DNA from 4 places in the Lactiplantibacillus argentoratensis genome. Region 3 is predicted to be linked to each of the others. Evidence: predicted binding sites of a transcription regulator. Region 3 holds the regulator's gene; each other region holds the start of a gene.

Region 1 (3,548 bases), 590 kb from region 3:
TATTTTAAAACTATACTTTATTCAAACGGATCGTGATCCACGCCTACTAGCGATGTTACAGGAACAGCTCACCCTGCACACAGCTAAGTTAGCACACTTACAACAGCGATTGGCGACCGTTTTCCCGCAAGCTAAAGCTGCTAAGCAACATTATGGTCACTATTTGATCTTACAACATGCGATCGGACGAGAAGACTACTATGTGAATTGGTTGAAGCAGACGTTGAAAGCCTTACCGGAGTAATGGGGATAGTGGTGTCACGCTAACTGGTGGCTGGAATCGTACGTTAAAAGCTACTCTTAATTATTGAGAGCGCTGTTTGATAGAAAACGGCTTATGATTGAGTCGTGTGAGAAATGGTCCCGTTTGAATTCTGAAACTGGTATAATGGCAGTGGTCAATATCAATTCACTTCAATGAGGAGATTAACTATGGAAAATCAAAAAATGCAAGAGCCACTTGTCTATCGGCGAATTTTACTAACCGTTGATGAGGACGATAATACCTCTTCAGAACGTGCGTTTCGATACGCAACGACTTTGGCCCACGACTATGATGTTCCGTTGGGAATTTGTTCGGTGCTGGAAAGCGAAGATATCAATATCTTTGATTCATTAACACCGTCGAAGATCCAGGCTAAACGGAAACACGTTGAAGATGTTGTTGCCGAGTATGTTCAGCTTGCTGAACAACGAGGCGTTAATCAAGTAGAGCCGCTTGTCTATGAAGGCGGTGATGTGGATGACGTCATTTTAGAGCAAGTTATTCCAGAATTTAAACCAGATCTATTAGTGACCGGTGCCGATACCGAATTTCCACATTCTAAGATTGCTGGGGCAATTGGTCCGCGTTTAGCCCGAAAAGCACCTATTTCAGTTATCGTTGTTCGGTAATCAAGACTCGGGACAGGGATTAAGATCCAAGCTGATGAAATTTTAACAACCGCAAGCTCATCATGGCTAATGAGGAGCTTGCGGTTGTTTTTTGGTTTCAATTGTTCATTAATGAACTTAACGATTGGGATTTTTATATTGGACGTAAGTACTGATATATAGGCGTTTATAAGCTTGCCATTTTGACGTTATTAAATATTTTTTAGATTTATTGTTGCATTATGAGCAAGGACGGCTATAATGAAGTTTGTAAATTAATTCACAAAGGAATTGAACGGAGGAAGCACTTCATGATTAAGACAGAAAAAAATCAAACAAGCAAAGTTACTGACGAAGTTGATCAATTAGTTCAACGTTCTAAGAAAGCATTAGCTATTTTGAAGTCATATACCCAAGCACAAATCGATGATTTATGTGAAAAGGTTGCGGTTGCCGCACTGGACAATCATATGAAGTTAGCCAAGTTGGCGGTTGAGGAAACCGGTCGGGGTGTTGTTGAAGATAAGGCGATTAAGAACATCTACGCCAGCGAATATATCTGGAACAGCATGCGCCATGATAAGACAGTCGGCGTCATTAAAGAAGACGATGAAGAGCAACTAATGGAAATTGCTGAACCAGTTGGTATCGTAGCCGGGGTTACACCCGTAACGAATCCAACTTCAACAACGGTTTTCAAGACGTTGATTTCATTAAAAGGTCGTAACACGATCGTCTTTGGTTTCCATCCTCAAGCTCAGAAATGTAGTTCTGCGGCTGCTGATGTGATGCGGGAAGCGATTAAAGCTGCTGGTGGTCCAGCTGATGCTGTTTTATACATCGAACACCCAAGCATTGAAGCAACCGACGCCTTGATGCACCATACGGATGTTGCGACAATCTTAGCTACCGGTGGTCCAAGTATGGTGACGGCCGCTTACTCATCAGGTAAACCAGCACTGGGTGTTGGTCCTGGTAACGGTCCAACTTATGTTGAAAAAACAGCTGACATTAAGCAGGCGGTTAACGATATTGTTTTATCGAAGACGTTTGATAATGGGATGATTTGTGCTTCTGAAAATAGTGCCATTATTGACAAAGAAATTTATGCTGAAGTTAAAGCTGAATTTATTCGCTTAGGTTGCTACTACGTTAAACCTAAAGATGTTCAAGCCTTGAGTGATGCTGTCATTGATCCTAACCGGCACACAGTTCGTGGTCCAGTTGCTGGTAAGACTGCTTATCAAATCGCACAAATGGCTGGGTTGAAAGATGTCGCTAAGGATTGCCGGGTCTTGATTGCGGAGATTAACGGTGTCGGTATCAAGTACCCACTATCCGGCGAAAAATTATCACCAGTTCTGACCGTTTACAAAGCAGACTCACATGAAGCGGCCTTCAAGCGGGCTAATGAATTACTTCACTATGGTGGTTTAGGCCATACTGCTGGGATTCATACGACCGATGATGCGTTGGTCAAAGAATTTGGCCTACAAATGCCAGCTTGCCGGATCTTAGTTAACACGCCATCTTCAGTTGGTGGGTTAGGTAACATCTACAATAACATGGCGCCTTCATTAACTCTGGGCACGGGATCATATGGTGGCAACTCGATTTCTCATAACGTTACGGATATGGATCTGATTAATATCAAAACTGTGGCAAAACGGCGTAATAACATGCAATGGGTCAAAATGCCTCCCAAAGTCTACTTCGAACGCAATTCCGTTCGCTACTTGGAACACATGGCCGGGATTAAGAAGGTTTTCCTAGTTTGTGATCCTGGGATGGTTGAATTTGGGTATGCTGACCGCGTAACGGCGGTCTTGAACAAGCGGACTGATCCGGTTGATATCGACATCTTCTCAGAAGTTGAACCGAACCCGTCGACTGACACGGTCTACAAAGGGGTTGCCCGGATGAAGGCCTTTAAGCCAGATACAATCATTGCACTCGGTGGTGGTTCTGCAATGGACGCCGCTAAGGGGATGTGGCTCTTCTATGAACACCCAGAAGCTTCCTTCTTAGGTGCTAAACAGAAGTTCTTGGATATCCGGAAGCGGACGTACAAAGTACCAGTATCTGAAAAAGTAACTTATATTGGGATTCCAACGACTTCTGGGACTGGTTCTGAAGTAACGCCATACGCGGTTATTACGGACTCCAAGACGCACGTCAAGTACCCGATTACGGACTACGCAATGCAACCAGATATTGCGATCGTTGACTCACAGTTTGTTGAAACGGTGCCAAAGCGAACGACGGCTTGGACGGGTCTCGACGTGATTACCCACGCAACCGAAGCCTACGTTTCAACGATGGCTTCTGACTTCACACGCGGCTGGTCAATTCAAGCCTTGCAATTAGCCTTCAAGTACTTGAAAGCTTCTTATGATGGCGACAAGATGGCTCGTGAGAAGATGCACAATGCTTCAACGTTAGCTGGGATGGCCTTTGCCAATGCCTTCTTGGGTATCAACCACTCGATTGCCCATAAATTAGGCGGGGAATTCAACTTACCACACGGATTGGCAATTGCGATCACTTATCCGCAAGTCGTTCGTTACAATGCTGAAATCCCAACGAAGCTAGCAATGTGGCCGAAGTACAACCACAATACTGCCTTAGCCGACTATGCCAACATTGCCCGGGCCTTAGGGTTACCAGGCAAGACT
Region 2 (3,548 bases), 310 kb from region 3:
GATATTGTTACAATCCTTAGCTTGCATGAATTCATTGGCCATCAAGCGACCACCGCGGGGGTTAGTTTCAATGCCAAACTTTTTAACGATACTATTAGCACGAACACCGGCTGTCCAGATTAACGTGTAGGTTGGAATTGGATCCTTGCCTTTTAAGTTAACATGGTCTTCACAGACTTCGGTAATCATGGAGTTCGTCATGATTTTGACACCATGTTTTTCCATGTACTTAGCGGCCTTACCGGCTTGCGTCCGGTTGAGCATGTTAATAATAGTCGGCGCTGCTTCGACCAATTGGAGCGTGATTTCACTTGGATCGAGCTTGTTGTCTCGAGCCAAAACATCACGATATTCGATTAATTCACCAATCAGTTCAGAACCAGTAAAACCAGAACCACAGACTGTAAAGGTCAACATGGCTTTGCGCTTAGCAGGGTCGAGCTCCGCCGCCCCCCGCCGAATAATTGCAGATAAGTGAGCGCGCAATGCCATCGCTTGTTCGAAGGACCACAATTCGAAGCCGTGTTCCTTAACACCGGGAGTCCCAAAGTCATTGGATTCCCCACCCAAACTAATTAAAAGTTGATCATATTGATAACTTCCGTGTTCGGTAGTAACTGTTTGTGCCTTTTTGTCGATGCCCGTCACGGTATCGGTCACGAGACGAACGTTTTTTCGCCGTGCGAACAACCGTTGCAAATCATATTGGATATGCTCAGGTTCCACCCGTTCGGTAGCAACTTCATGTAATTCAGTCATATACGTGAAGTATGAATGCCGGTCAATCAACGTAATCTCGACGTCTGCATTTTTTTTGAAATGCTTAGACAGTTTCTTAGTTGCGTAAACACCAGCAAACCCCGCACCGACAACGACAATATTTTTCTTTGCCATTGCGTAACAACTCCCTTGAATAATAGTGTAAAAAGATAATTCCACTAATAATTATAACGATAATGTAAGCGGTTGTCTATGGATTATGGGAAAGAATGCATAAACTATCACATTATCTAAGCCGCGAAAATAGTGGCATCGGAGTTTGAACGGAAAACGTTGTCAATACCGCTATTATTAGGCTAAAATATCATTTTTTTAATGGAATGGGATTGACTATTACCAGTTTAAACGTTAAGATTAATGTGAATTTTCATACAAAAAGGTTAGGAGTGGGATATCATGAAATTCAAATCAGTTATTACGGGTGCTTCAGTTGTTGCAATTTCAGCTTTAGCTTTAGCAGGTTGTGGCAGTAGTTCTTCAAGTTCTAGCTCGAGTTCATCCAAGAAGAGTTCATCTTCAAGCTCATCAGCTAAGACAACTAAGGTTGCTAAATTAACCGCTGGCAGCAAAATGAAAGCGGGTACTTATAACCTTGAAGAACAAAATTATTCACATGGTTATCGGACTAAGATGAGTATCACAGTTAATAATAACGGTAAAATCACGAAGTCCAGTTATGACCAAGTGAACAAGAATGGCAAGTCAAAGACCGATGATACTTCATATAACAAGCAAATGAAGAAGATCGCCGGGACTAATCCGAAGACTTACATGCCTAAGTTAAACAAGACTTTGACCGGTTCTGCTGCTACTGGTAACGTAGGCTCCATTGACGTTGTGACTGGTGCGACTGAATCATCAAAGACCTTCCAAAACTACACACAACAATTAGTTCAAGCTGCCCAAGCGGGTAACAAGTCGACCATTAAGATTGACAATGGTGCCAAGATGAAAGATGGTACCTACAAGTTGAACGAAAAGAACTACTCACACGGTTACAAAGTTACTTTCGCAATCACGGTCAAGGATAATAAGATTACGAAGTCTGAATATAACCAAGTGAACAAGAATGGCAAGTCCAAAGTTGACGATGCAGCTTACAACAAGCAAATGAAGAAGGTTGCTAAGACTAACCCTAAGACTTATCAACCAGCTTTGAACAAGTCATTAGTTAAGAGTAGTGATCCAACTAAGGTTGACGTTGTCACGGGTGCCACTGAATCTTCTAACACCTTTATTATGTACGCGGAACAATTACAAAACGCGGCACAAAAGGGTGACACCAACACGATTACTGTTGACAACATGATTTTCTCTGAATAAGCAATTTAATCATTAGATTCTTTTGAGGCCTGAGGCGCATGCTGAGGGCCTTTTGTTTTTAACTGAACAACCAGACAGTTTGAAATTTAGTTTAGATAGTCTCAGCCGGTGTGATCTTGAGCAAGCTCATTTCTCACAAGGATAGGTGAGTTAAAGAAAGGCATAATGGCAGTGAATGCTAAGTGTGAAATTGCCATAGTTGGTCACTTGGTCACCGTGTGGGACGGTTTTTGGCAAGTACAGGTGGTGGCTGGCAATGAAAAGCTGGCTGGCATGCAAACAGGCTCACCGGATGAATCAAGACTTTGGTATAATGACAATTGAAATTAAAAATAGGGGAAGTATTGGAATGAAGCTAAAAAAATGGGTTCGAATTGGATTAATTGTTGCAATGATCGTGCCATTGACGGCGTGTGGGACGAGTACGAGTCGCAAAAATGCTGCTAGTAGCCGACCCAAACCAACTAAGGTCGTCAAGACGCCAATCGAGGATACCCAGTTCATGATGGGCACAGTTGTCACATTGCGGATTTATAATAAGGGTAAGGATAACGTGTTAGCTGGGGCGTTTAAGCTGTTGAAAGCGGAAGCTGAGGAAATTACGGTCAATCAAAAAGGATCTGAAATTGATAAGATCAACGCCGCTGCCGGTAAAAAGCCAGTGGCTGTCAGCAAGGATATCTACCCAATGATCAAAGCAGCTTACTATTATAGTAAGAATTCAGACGAATCCTTTGATTTAGCCATTGGTCCGATCACATCACTCTGGCATATTGGATTTTCCGATGCGAAGGTGCCCACTCAGCAAGAAATTGACAAGAACGTTAAGCTGGTAGACTACAAGAAAGTTAAGTTAAATGACAAGAAACGCACCGTTTATCTGGAAGAAAAGGGCATGCAATTAGATCTCGGTGGGATTGCCAAGGGTTACATGACCGATCAAGTGAAGACGTACTTATTAAATCATGGGGTTTCAACGGCCATTATTGACCTCGGTGGTAATATTTATGTTCTGGGTGACAGCCCTAAAGGAACGAAGTCAGGTAACTGGACAGTCGGTATCCAAGATCCAAAAGCGTCACGGGGTACGGCCATTGGCTCACTACCTGCTAAGAATAAGTCAATCGTTACTTCTGGGATCTATGAACGCTATTTGAAGAAGAATGGTAAAGTTTACAGTCATTTGATGGACCCACAAACAGGGGCCCCTTATCAAAACAATTTGATGGGCGTTTCCATCATCTCGAAGAAGTCGGTGGATGGCGATGCACTATCGACGGCCACCTTTGACAAAGGCCTCAAAGGCGGGATGAAGTACATTAATGGTAAAGCGGATCAAGGTATTGGGGCCATTTTTATTACCAAGGATAAAAAAGTATACGTCTCCAATAACTTGAAGAAGCAGTTCACGCTGTTTGGCGATGCTGGTTACAAATACGGGCCAG
Region 3 (3,548 bases):
CAGCAGCTTTTTCGGCCGCTTGGCTAGCAGCCGCAGCCGCGATTTCAGCTTGTTCTTGTTTCTTGTCGATGTAGTAGTCGTAATCACCTAAGAAGAGTTCCGTGCCTTCCGGAGAAACCTCTACGACACTCGTGGCGACTTGGTTGATGAAGTAGCGGTCATGTGACACGAATAAAAGGGTGCCGTCAAAGTCGTTGAGGGCGACTTCCAAAACTTCACGGCTATCGATATCCAAGTGGTTAGTTGGTTCATCTAAGATTAAGAAGTTGTCATTTTGCATGGCAAGTTTGGTCAACAGTAATCGGGCCCGTTCGCCACCAGATAGGGCATGAACGGGTTTATCAACGTCTTCACCAGTGAAGAGAAAGCTGCCCAAAATGGTCCGAATGTCTTTTTCAGGAGTGGTGGGATGTTCATCCCAAAGTTCACTGAGGACGGTTTTTTTGTCGTTTAAATTACGTTGCTCTTGATCATAGTAGCCCGTAACGACGTTGGTGCCAAAAACGGCCTGGCCTTTAATGAATGGAATCTGTCCCAAAATACTCTTTAGGAAAGTCGATTTGCCAATACCGTTCGGTCCAACGATAGCAATAGCTTCATGTTTCTTAATATTCAAGTTGTCGGGTTCCGAAAGAATCTGACCATCATAGCCCACGGCTGCATCTTTGACGGTCAACACAATGTTGCCGCTTTGTTTAGCCGCATGAAAGCCAAAGTGGGCAGTTTTCTCGTCACTATCAGGGCGGTCAAGGCGGTCCATCTTGGCTAACTGCTTCCGCCGAGCCTGGGCGCGTTTTGTCGTAGAAGCACGCACAATGTTACGATTAACAAAGTCTTCAAGTTTGCTGATTTCTGCCTGTTGTTTTTCGTAATGTTTCCACTGTGCTTGAATTCGGGCCGCTTTTTCTTGCACAAACTGGTCGTAGTTGCCAGTGTAGTGCACCATTTCGTGGTGTGATAAGTCATAGACTTCGTTAACGACCCGGTCTAAGAAATAGCGGTCATGGCTGACGATTAGCAGCGCGCCGGAATAAGATTGGAGATAACTTTCCAACCAAGTAAGGGTTTCGACGTCCAAATGGTTCGTCGGTTCGTCAAGGATGAGTAAGTCCCGTTTTTCAAGTAACAACTTGGCCAAGGCCAACTGGGTCTTTTGCCCACCAGATAGTGCCGTGACCGACTTATCGTACACGTCGGCGTCGAATTGAAAACCGTGCAGCACGCCTCGAATCTCGGCTTGGTAACCGTAGCCGTTTTTCTGTTGAAATTCCGTCTGAATTTGATCATAGGTTTTCAACGTCTGTTGATAAGCCTGCTCATCATTCATAATTGCGGGGTCACTCAATTGATTTTCGAGCTGATGCATCCGTTTTTCGATGGCATGTAACTCAGCGAAGACGCTACTCATTTCTTCCCAAATCGTATTGTTGCTATCTAGCCCCTGGTCTTGCGCCAAGTAACCGATCGTTAAGCCCTTACGCATTGAAATCTGGCCTTCGTCCGGTACCGTTTCACCGGCAATCATTTTAAGTAAGGTTGATTTTCCGGCCCCGTTTCGACCGACGAGGGCTACCCGGGCGTGTTCTTGAATGTCCATTTGTACGTTATCGAACAAGACATCGGCGCCAAAACGCCGCATAACTTGCTGTACTTGTAGTAAAATCACGCTTTATTAAGCTCCTTTCACATTTAATTCGTGACATAATTGTAGCATATTGTAACGGTCTGACCCAATTATTAGGAATAATAAGTAATTATTATTTCACAAAGTCACACGTTATGCTAGAATAGTGTCAGCAAATTCACAAACTTTTAATTAGGAGGACACGTCCGAATGGCAGAAACAAAAATTCCACGGGCAACGGCAAAACGGTTACCGATTTATTACCGCTACTTAAATATCTTGCTAGATGCAGATAAGAAGCGGGTCTCATCGACCGAGTTGTCCGAGGCGGTTAAAGTAGATTCAGCAACGATTCGGCGAGATTTCTCGTATTTTGGGGCGCTCGGAAAACGAGGGTATGGATACGACGTTGAAACGTTACTCGCATTTTTTAAAAAGATTTTAAATCAAGACACCTTAACGAATGTTGCTTTAATTGGGGTCGGTAATTTGGGCCACGCCCTACTGAACTTTAATTTTCACAAAAACAGTAATGTCCGCATCTCAGCAGCATTTGATGTCAACGAGGCGATTGCCAATACGGTCCAAAGTGGGGTTCCAGTGTACCCAATGACGGAGCTCAAAAAGCAATTGATCGAACAACAGATTGAGATTGCTATCTTAACGGTACCAACCACGGTTGTTCAGAAAATTACCGATGACTTGGTTGATGCAAACGTCAAAGGAATCATGAACTTCACGCCGTTACGAATCTCCGTTCCGGAGACAGTACGGGTGCAGAACGTTGATTTGACCAACGAATTACAAACATTGATCTACTTCATTGAACATTACGGTCAGCAATTAGGTGACAATGGTAATGACGATGAAAATGAGACTGAAGATTAATAATCAGTTTCATCTTTGAGGTTAAACTGATACGAAAAAGCTTCTCTGAATTTTTCAGGGAAGCCTTTTCGCGTACTAAGAGTCAATAGCTGGTGAACGCCAACCGTAATCGTTTGGCCTAGAAGTTATGTTAGTGTACTAGCCCTAATAACGTAGGTAACACGACCGAGGCATTCATTAAGATGTGCGCCGTCATTGACGTTTGAATCCGACCGGTGTGCCGATATAGCCAGCAGAATAATAACCCGATAAAGGCGTAGAGGATAAAGTGACCATCCGCATGTGCAAAACTAAATAGCACACTGGAAATCAAGGCCGCGCCGATTTGGCCGGTGACCGCACTTAGATTACCAAAGATAACTTTGCGGAAGACGATTTCTTCCATAATGGGTGCACCGACAATGATGGCTAGGAAGAACGCGGGATATTGTTGCCCAACGGTTAAGAGGGTGGTCGTGTTGGTTGAGGCTGTTGATTGGCCCATCAAAGCCGTGATTTTTAAAATAATGACTTGACCGAGGATGACTAGGATAAGTCCAATCAATCCCCAGATGAACGTCATGAACCAGTTACTTGGTTGTTTTTCAACAACGTTTTTTGTCCGCATGCGACTCGCCAACCAGATGAGTAGGATTGCACCGACTAAGTAGTCGACCGTTTGAATCACGAATACTTGGGCCCCTAGCTGATGGAAAGCAGTCACAAGGACGCTCGGTAGTGCGTAAATAATAAAGTAGATGATAAGAATAAAGATTGATTGGCGGCGATTAACCATCAAGTCACGTCCTTTTAAAAGTTTGATTTAAGATTTATTGATACTTCAATAGTATTCATTATAGTCGATTTGACATTCTTTGACTAATAATTGACAAATCACTTGCAATCTTGAATTAAAATGATATAGTTGACAATGTAATTAGCACTTGAGGTTGAGGAGTGCTAAAAAAGAATAAATGGAGGGATTCACGTGTTAAAACCATTAGGAGATCGCGTTATCTTGCAACAACAAGAAGAAGAAGAACAAACAATTGGCGGT
Region 4 (3,548 bases), 670 kb from region 3:
TTCAACATCTAATGCATCCGTGAACCCACCATCTAAGACCGTCTCACACAGTTTAAAATACTCAGTATCTGATAGTGCTAATTCGCCGCCTTCACCTTTAGTTCGGAAAGTAGTTAATAAGGCAATATCACCTAAAGCCTGACGAAGTTGCTGACCGGCCGATTTCAACTGTTCTGGATTAGTTACATCCTTGAAAAAATCAATTCGCCATTCAACGACATCTGGCTGTGCAGCTAAAATCGGTGTCGTCGCTGCTAAAATATCATTAATCGTCGTTCCTGTGATAGGCACTGCCAACTTAGGTCGACCACTACCAAGTTCAATATTTCGTAGCTTTATCGCTGGTTGCATCTTAACTTGCCTCCTGTCATCAATTATTTATCCTGATCATCACTAAACAGAATCTGATGAATGTAATCAACTGGCATGTCTTCGCCAGTCCACAGCTTAAAGGCTGCTGCACCTTGTTCAAGCATCATACCTAAACCATTGTAAACATGCTTTAATCCTGCTTGACGAGCTACCTTCATTAATTTAGTCGTTCGTGGTGCATATACTGTATCAAACACAATTTGGTCTGAGCTGAACCAACTAGGATCGTCCACAAGCGTCTTATCTTCAAGTGGTTTCATTCCAACACCTGTCGAATCAGTATAGATATAAGAGCTTTGGATTTCCCGTTTGAAATCATCACGATCTTCTAATGAGTGTAAAGTGGCGTGACAGTCGGTCTGCTCATTAATTAGTTTAACGTTCCGTTCGGCATTTGCCCATGTTTCATCGTGCATATTAAAAATAGATATTTCTTTGACACCATCCAATGCAGCCTGCACTGCGATCGCAGTCCCGGCACCACCAGCACCAGCTAGCGTCATTTTATGTTCGCGAATATCCAAGCCTTCATCCGCGAGCGCTTTCATAAATCCGATGCCATCAGTCGTATAACCTGTTAAAACACCATCATCATTAACAATTGTATTAACCGCACCCACCATTTTAGCTGCTGGATCAAGCTTATCAAGCAATGGAATCACTTTTTGCTTGTTTGGCATTGAAATATTGGAGCCACGCATATCAAGTGTTCTGATTGACTCAATTGCACTTGGCAGCGTTTCATTCGTCACTTCAAATGCTAAGTAAGCGTAATTTAGTCCTAATTTAGCAAAAGCATTGTTATGCATAGTTGGGGACATTGAATGACGAATTGGATACGCCATTAAACCAATCAGTAAAGTATGCCCATCAATTCGTTCTGCCATGAAAAACCACTCCTAAATATTATTTTTATCTGTTTGTTACTCAATTCACTTGTTATGTTAGCAAATTAGTTTAATATAATAAATATGGATGAGTTGTTTAAATCATCAAAGTTATCTATGAGTAAAGGAGCATTCCTCATGAATTTAAGACATTTAGTTTTTTTCAAAGAGCTAGCTCGAACACAACATATGGCAAAGGCTGCCGAAAACTTAGGTATCTCACAGCCTTCGTTGAGTTATGCCATCAAAAAACTCGAACACGAATTGGGTGTTCCACTTTTTGAAGCAGATGGCCGTAATATCAAGTTAACATCAATTGGCGGTGTTTATTTGAAATACGTCACTGCTACTTTAAATGATTTATCACAAGGCAACGAACTCGTCAAACAACTTATGGATCCAGATACCGGTCATGTTAAATTAGGATTTACCTACACCCTTGGACAGCAACTAGTTCCTGAGTTACTGTCCCATTTCAAAAATCAAAGCGAAAATCAAGCAATTACTTTTGAGCTTGGTCAAGGAAACTCCGGTGTGCTCCTGCAAGCACTAGCCGATGAAAAATACGACATCGTTCTAGCCTCTAACGTCGATAGACTGGGTGAGCAGCTAACTGCCCATCTCTTTGACTTTATCCCACTAGTTCAACAAGAAATTGTTGCAGTTGTTCCAAATGATCATCCCGCGGTACAAAAAAATCCGCTACACGTTGAAGACCTAGCACCTTATCCAATGATCTTATTTTCACAGAATAGCGGCTTGCGACCATTAATCGACCAAATCCTATCAGCAGCCCACGTTCAGCCCAAGGTAGCTTATGAAGTAGAAGAAGATCATACTATGGCTGGGTTTGTTCGTTACAATATGGGTGTTGCGTTAATGCCCTACTTACCACTTTTAAATCCCGAGCGTGTTCAAATCAAACACTTAGCTGATCAGCCATTACAACATCAAATTTACTTAGTCGTTCGTCGCAGTGGTTTTATTACACCTGCCGTCCACCGTTTCCAAGAGTTTATTCGCAGTTATTGTTGGCAACATTACACTAATCAAGAACGATCAATCTAAAAATTGCGCCTTTATTGAAGGCGCAATTTTTAATTAACTTTCAACACCGGAAGCAGCCGACGTACGTGTTGACCGACCACCATGTTTCACAATCAATGCTAAACCAACCCCAATTAACGTAATCACAATGTTCATTAGAATTATCATCCGTGGCGCATCAGCACCGGTAACTTTTGTCAAGTATGCCGCAGCTGATAATACAGCATAATTAGCCACGCTTGAGGCAATCATTACAAGGGATGTCGCTAGACCTTTACTATCTGGAAAGAAACCAATGGTCGTAGAGGTCGCCAATTGTAGTACCCCACCAGCAGCAGCGTAACCAATAACAAAACTACCAATATAGAGAATGACTGGATTATTAATGAAATAACATAACATTAACATGACGATTGAAATACTTGGATATAGTACTAATACGGTCGTCTCTTTCAGCCCCATATGGATAAACTGAGCAGTTAATAAGACCGCTACCGTTGCACCAACCGCATAAAATGATTGCAGGATACTGGGGTCTTTGATTCCGTAACTAGCTCCTAGCTCTTGATTGCAATTCAACCAAATCATAAACGTCGCTGAACTAGTAAAACCAATTAAAATTGATGCAATCGCAGCTGGTGTGAAACGATGCTTCGGTTTGTCAGTAGTCGTTTTAGCCTCAGCAGTTGCTTTATCTTGCTTAGGAAATGGTAAAACCAGAACTAAGATTGCATCAGCAATCATTAAAATTCCACACCCGATAAAAATGACTCGATATGACATTTGAGCACTAGCAACCAAACCAATAACGAACGGCAATACAAACTGAGCAACCGTTATGGCAAACTTTGTAAATAGATTTGCAATTGAGGCCGATTTAGGAAAGATTTCCATCACACTTGGTGACACACAGGTATCCAAGAACGAATTAGCAATCCCGTTAATAATACCAATAGCATACGCCCACCACATGCTGTGAACTGTGATCATCCCAAAAAAGAATACGGCGTACAACGCAATTCCAATGAAACCACTGATACGACGCCCAATCCTATCAGAGACTGGACCAGCAAATGGGTAAGCAATCAGCCGTCCCAGACCATAGGCAGCAATGACAGAAACTACCATACTAACATCAATGGTTCCGTTAGCCAGCGTGGATGCGCCCCACGCCTTTGCAAACTCAGTTTTATACTGTCCCATTATTGAAGAGGCAATTCCTAAAATAAAGTAAGCAAAGTA

The links. Region 3 encodes Rex, which represses fermentation and respiration genes when NADH is low (regulators of the CRP and FNR family bind a similar motif). Its sites were predicted from a motif close to TTGTGAANTANTTCACAA; they were not measured.
Region 1: the regulator Rex is predicted to act here: its motif matches at 1,142-1,159, upstream of adhE (bifunctional acetaldehyde-CoA/alcohol dehydrogenase).
Region 2: the regulator Rex is predicted to act here: its motif matches at 1,138-1,155, upstream of pplA (extracellular electron transfer flavoprotein PplA).
Region 4: the regulator Rex is predicted to act here: its motif matches at 1,293-1,310, upstream of V7R88_RS13925 (shikimate dehydrogenase).

The regions. Positions count from the first base shown of each region.
Region 1 covers NZ_CP147647.1:3,000,381-3,003,928, reverse strand. The annotation lists gene V7R88_RS14305 (PadR family transcriptional regulator) at 1-244, shown strand, start outside; gene V7R88_RS14300 (universal stress protein) at 433-894, shown strand; gene adhE (bifunctional acetaldehyde-CoA/alcohol dehydrogenase) at 1,185-3,548, shown strand, end outside.
Region 2 covers NZ_CP147647.1:876,860-880,407, forward strand. The annotation lists gene V7R88_RS04090 (NAD(P)/FAD-dependent oxidoreductase) at 1-894, opposite strand, end outside; gene pplA (extracellular electron transfer flavoprotein PplA) at 1,177-2,103, shown strand; gene V7R88_RS04100 (FAD:protein FMN transferase) at 2,453-3,548, shown strand, end outside.
Region 3 covers NZ_CP147647.1:571,294-574,841, forward strand. The annotation lists gene V7R88_RS02675 (ABC-F family ATP-binding cassette domain-containing protein) at 1-1,666, opposite strand, end outside; gene V7R88_RS02680 (redox-sensing transcriptional repressor Rex) at 1,835-2,512, shown strand; gene V7R88_RS02685 (type II CAAX endopeptidase family protein) at 2,643-3,287, opposite strand; gene groES (co-chaperone GroES) at 3,480-3,548, shown strand, end outside.
Region 4 covers NZ_CP147647.1:2,913,529-2,917,076, forward strand. The annotation lists gene aroD (type I 3-dehydroquinate dehydratase) at 1-351, opposite strand, end outside; gene V7R88_RS13925 (shikimate dehydrogenase) at 375-1,259, opposite strand; gene V7R88_RS13930 (LysR family transcriptional regulator) at 1,398-2,327, shown strand; gene V7R88_RS13935 (MFS transporter) at 2,361-3,548, opposite strand, start outside.